Regions from separate parts of the Streptomyces sp. NPDC043952 genome, predicted to be linked through region 2. Evidence: riboswitches for the same ligand, from Rfam matches in the RefSeq annotation. Region 2 holds a riboswitch; the other holds the start of a gene.
What was found. Region 2 has a riboswitch for fluoride ahead of AC069R_RS16200 (NUDIX hydrolase). Riboswitches for the same ligand answer to the same signal wherever they lie in the genome.
Positions count from the first base shown of each region.

Region 1 (2,374 bases), on a different contig from region 2:
TGAGCCGCCGTACGCCTTCGCCCTCGACGACGTCCACGACGCAGGCGTCGGCCAGCTGCGGCACGACCAGCCGGGCGAGTCTGCCCAGCGACTCCTTCGCGTCCAGCCCGGAGGCCAGCGCGCGGCTCACGTCGGCGAGCAGCCGCAGCCGGGCCGCGGCGACCTCGGGCGGCAGCGCTTCGGACGACGCTGCCGCAGCCGGCGTCGGCTCTCGTCTCATGACGCTCCTCCCGGCGTCCCTGGGGCGGCGGGCCGCCCGGCCGGCAGGGGGCGGGCGACCTCGGCTCCCGTCCGTGCGGGTGCGGCTCCCGTCCGAGCGGGTGCGGGCCGGTCCGCACCCGGCAGGGCTCCCTGAGCCGGATGATCGCACACCGTGACCGCGTCTTCCCCTCACGGTGGGGGCCGTCAGCGCGGCGCGGGCCGGGGGCCGACGGCGCGCCTCGTCACCGCCCTACGCACCGATGCCCCGCCGACGCGGCGCGCAATCCGCCCCCGCGCCCTGGCCACCGGCCGCCGGGCGAGGCGGCAATCCGGCCGGCCGTGTCGTACCGTGCAGGTGAGACGGACGGTGGAGGGGCCCACCGCCAACCGCGGCACACCGCCGCCGACGGTCCCTGCCCGACGAGGGTGGTGATCCGGATGGGCGAAGGCCGGGGGCGCGAGGACGGTCCGTCAGCCGGGGTAGTCGTAGGCACACCGGAGGGCCGGTCGCCGCGGTGGTCCGGAGGCGGCCCATGAGCGGTCTCGGCGATCCGGTCGCCCGGGTCCTGCGCTACGGGACCGGGCCCGCCGCCCGCCGGGCCGCCGCCGGGGAGGCCGACCGGCTGTGGGCGCGGGGCGTGGCGGCGCGCGCCGTCTTCCGCCCCGCATACGGCGGCTGGGCCGTCCTGGTCTTCAGGGCTCCCGTCGTGGAGCGCCGACGACCCCCGTCCGAGTGACCCGGCGCCCCGACGGCGACGGCTCACGGCCCCTCAGGTGCGGCCGGCGGAGTGGCTGTCGGCGCGGCGGTCCTGGCGGGACGCGGGCGGGATGGCGCACCATGGAGAGGGCGATGAGGCTCGCCCTTGACCGCACATCCGTGCTGATGGCCTCTACCTCTCCCGGTCGGGCAGCCGCCGCGGCTGCCCGCCGACGGTCACGAGCCAGGAGGTGCCGTCGCCTTGCCGCTCCCGAGCGCGCCGGCCCGAGGTCGTCCGCGATCGCGCCGCGCCCACCTCCTCGGCTCCGGCGGAAGGAGTCGGACATGCCCGTACGACGGCTGGTCCTGGACGTCGACAAGACGGTCGAGGAACCCGATCTGATCCACCTCGCGTCGGTGATCGAGGCCGTGTCCGGAGTGAAGGCGGTCAACATCGCGGTGACCGAGATCGACATCGAGACCGTCGGCACGAACGTCACCGTGGAGGGCGACGACATCGACGTCGGCGCGCTGACCGAGGCGATCCAGCACACCGGTGCCGTCGTCCACAGCGTCGACGAGGTCGTGGCCGGCGCCTACCTGCTGGACAACAAGCCGCGTTCGCGATGACCCCGGCCCGCGGTCTGCGGGTCCTGGCCGCGCGGTCCATGCTCCCGCTGGTCCTGGGCCTGGTGGACGGCCTGCTCAACGCGCTGACGCTCGCCGCCGCGTCGCTGGTGGGTTCGGGTGCGCCGGTCGGCGTCTCGCTGGCGCTGCGGGTGGGGCTGGTGGCGTTGACGACGGCGGCCTTCGCGGTGTTCGTGGCCGACTACGCGGACCGCCGCGCCTATCTGATCCGCGCCTCGCGGCAGCTGAACCTCACGCGGCGGGGACAACTGGCCACGACCCGGCTCGGCCGGCTCGCGCTGACGCGCGCGCTCACCGCCACGGTGATCGCCTGCACCGCGAGCTTCACCGGGGCGACGCTGCCGCTGCTGGCCGGAGCGGCGGCGCCGCACCTGTCGTGGATCGTGGTGGTGCTGGCCGTCGTCGCCCTCACCGTGCTGGGAGCGGTCCTGGGGCGCCTCTTCGCGGGCGGTCCCGTGCGGTGGGCGGCTGTGCTCGGTTGCGGCGGCGTGGCCGTGACATGGATCGGCGTGTGGTTGCACATCGCCTGAACGGGTGCGCGGGGCGCCCGCGTGCTCAGGGCGGTGGCCCCGGTGGCCTGGCCGGCTGGCGCGGGCCGGCCGGGCGGGCGCACCATGGACGGAGACGGGCGATGAGGCTCGCCCTTGAGCGCACGTTCCGTGCTGATGGCCTCTGCGAGCACCAGCCGCCGATTCCGACGCCCGGCTTCCGGAGGCATCGCGGATGTACGTGTACTCGATGCGCAAGGCCCGTATGGCCCGCGGCGGCAAGGTGATCCTCGACGACGTCACCCTCTCGTTCCTGCCCGGCGCCAGGATCGGTGTCGTG
Region 1 covers NZ_JBWKES010000021.1:89,744-92,117, forward strand. The annotation lists gene AC069R_RS23385 (PP2C family protein-serine/threonine phosphatase) at 1-220, opposite strand, end outside; gene AC069R_RS23390 (hypothetical protein) at 735-938, shown strand; fluoride riboswitch at 1,039-1,101, shown strand; gene AC069R_RS23395 (DUF211 domain-containing protein) at 1,244-1,528, shown strand; gene AC069R_RS23400 (hypothetical protein) at 1,525-2,076, shown strand; fluoride riboswitch at 2,165-2,228, shown strand; gene ettA (energy-dependent translational throttle protein EttA) at 2,270-2,374, shown strand, end outside.
Region 1: linked by a shared signal. The riboswitch ahead of AC069R_RS23395 (DUF211 domain-containing protein) and the one ahead of AC069R_RS16200 (NUDIX hydrolase) in region 2 are both predicted to bind fluoride.

Region 2 (2,374 bases):
GCAGGAGCAGGCCATCGCCGCCGACCTCGGGCACCGCGCCGGCCTCGCACTGGACAACGCACGCCTGTACGCGCTGCAACGTCACACCGCCGAACAGCTTCAGCTCTCGCTCCTGCCCGATCTCACGGGACTCGGTTCGCTGCAGCTGGCGGCCCGTTACGTCGCCGCTCGCGAACGCGCCGAGGTCGGCGGCGACTGGTACGACGCCTTCCCGCTGCCCGACGGCTCGGCGACCCTGGCGATCGGCGACGTGGTCGGCCACGACCTCGCCGCCGCCGTCCGCATGAGCCAGCTGCGCAACATGCTGCGCGCCCTCGCCTACGACGACGGCGACGACCCGGCGAACGTCATGAGCCGCTTGGACGCCGTGATGCAGGGCCTGACCAGTATCGAGCTGGTCACCGCCGTCATTGCCCGCATCGACATGCCCACCGGCCGACCATGGCGGCTGCGATGGACCAACGCCGGGCACCTGCCTCCACTGCTGGCTCAACCCGACGGCCGCATCACCCTGTTGGAAGGCGGCCACGCACCCATTCTCGGCGTCGACCCGGCGCTCCACCGCGACACGGCGAGCTTCGACCTTCCCTCCGGCGCCACGCTGCTGCTCTACACCGACGGGCTCATCGAACGCCCCGGCGAGGACATCGGCCGTGGCCTGACCCGGCTACGTCAGCATGCCGCGGCCCTCGCCCGCGAACCGCTCGCCGTCTTCCGCGACGAGCTGCTCCGGAGGCTGATCGACAGCCAGCACGACGACATCGCCGTCCTGGCCTTGCGTGTCCCGTAAGCGCGGCAACAAGAGGCGCCGCACGGACATCGGCGCGAGCCCGTGTCACTCCTGCGCCGCCGCGGGGTCATGGGAGGGGCGGTGGAAGAGGTCTTTAAGGGTTCGCCTGCTGTGGGCTCCATTGCCCGGGCGCCAAAGGTTTCCCAGGTACGGGGCATACCGTCGTGCCCCGTGCTGGTAGAAGCCGGGCAAGTGCCCGGCAAGAGGCGGCTTCAGATCCAGGTCCTGCAGGCGCGAGAACGGTACGAACTGCGGTTCCATCCCCTCCTCTTGCTGCGTGGCCTGCCGGCCGTGGAGCACGCGATCAATCGCGAACACCAGGTCCACCGTCCGCTGGTGGGTCTGAGGATCGACCGCCTCAAGGACGAACGCGACGCGCGACGGCTCGAGAGCCAGACCGGTCTCTTCGCGCAGCTCCCGGCGTGCGCAGGCAAGCATGCTCTCCGCAGGTCTGGGGGTGCCTCCGGGCAAAACCCAGTCGCTCGGGTCCTGGGCGGTGCGGTGCACAAGCAGTACGGCCTGCCCTTGGAACACGATCGTCGAGCACCTCAGAACCCGCTCGTCATCCATGCCCATGCCAGCCTCCTCAGCTCATACGTCATCCGTTGCTGGGTAGAGGCCATCAGCAGGAAGCGCGCCTGCGGTTGCGGCGAGCCTCATCGCCGTACATACGCTTCCTTCATTGTGCGAAGGCCGGACGCGCTTGAGCAACCACGGCCAGCAGGTGCTGTGCGTGGGCTTGACCGATGGGGCCGGGGCCGCTTCACTCAATATCGGCGATGGATCCCGCCTGGACTTCGGTCCGAACCGCCTCCCCCCGGGCTGATGGTTCCTGACACTGTCAGGAACGCATGCCCGCAGGAGGGACGCGACGTGTCTGCCACACCGCTTTTGAAGGCGATTCCGACTACGCCGCCCTTGTCGGCCACCTCTTGCTGGTCACACCGGATTCGGGGCGGGGTGGCGTGGTGAACTGCTTCGACTGCCTGGAGACCCCCACGGCCGCGGTCGCCGTATGCCAGCTGTGCGGTGGCGGGATCTGCCGACAGCACTCACACGAGCGGTCCCAGGCGCTTCATGTGCCCAACGGCATGGGCGTGGCGACCAGGCCGCGTGCTGCGCGCCGGCTGCTGTGCGGTACCTGCTCGGCCGCAGAACGCAGCCGATGAGCGGGCCCCTCAGCGGCCCGAACCGAACGGGCCGGAGCCGTGCCCTGGCGGACTCCCACGGTGTTCGGCCTGACGTCCTGCCGATTGTGAGTCCCTCCGAGGCGGCGCCCCTCGCGCCTCTCGGCCGCGCGGCAGGGCAGTGTTGAGGGTGCGCCAGCCCAGGGGAGGGCGCACCCTCAACCCATGACGATCAAAGCCCCGCGGGTTCGTTGCCCCGGCTCAGTGGGACGGGACGCCACGGTGGCACCGTCGGTCCGGCGGTGCTGGGACGCGCGTGCCGGAGCTGTATCTGCGGTGCTGGGTTTCGCCGCCTTGACCTTGGCCGTACGACAGGAAACGGCACTCGTGCCCTTCGATCGGCGGATGGCCGGACCTGCCACGTGCTCTCGGACCGGCCAGAGAGCCTGGCGTGCCA
Region 2 covers NZ_JBWKES010000012.1:16,891-19,264, reverse strand. The annotation lists gene AC069R_RS16205 (PP2C family protein-serine/threonine phosphatase) at 1-790, shown strand, start outside; gene AC069R_RS16200 (NUDIX hydrolase) at 836-1,366, opposite strand; fluoride riboswitch at 1,397-1,463, opposite strand; fluoride riboswitch at 1,557-1,632, shown strand; gene AC069R_RS16195 (DUF2180 family protein) at 1,642-1,959, shown strand; gene AC069R_RS16190 (phosphatase PAP2 family protein) at 2,143-2,374, shown strand, end outside.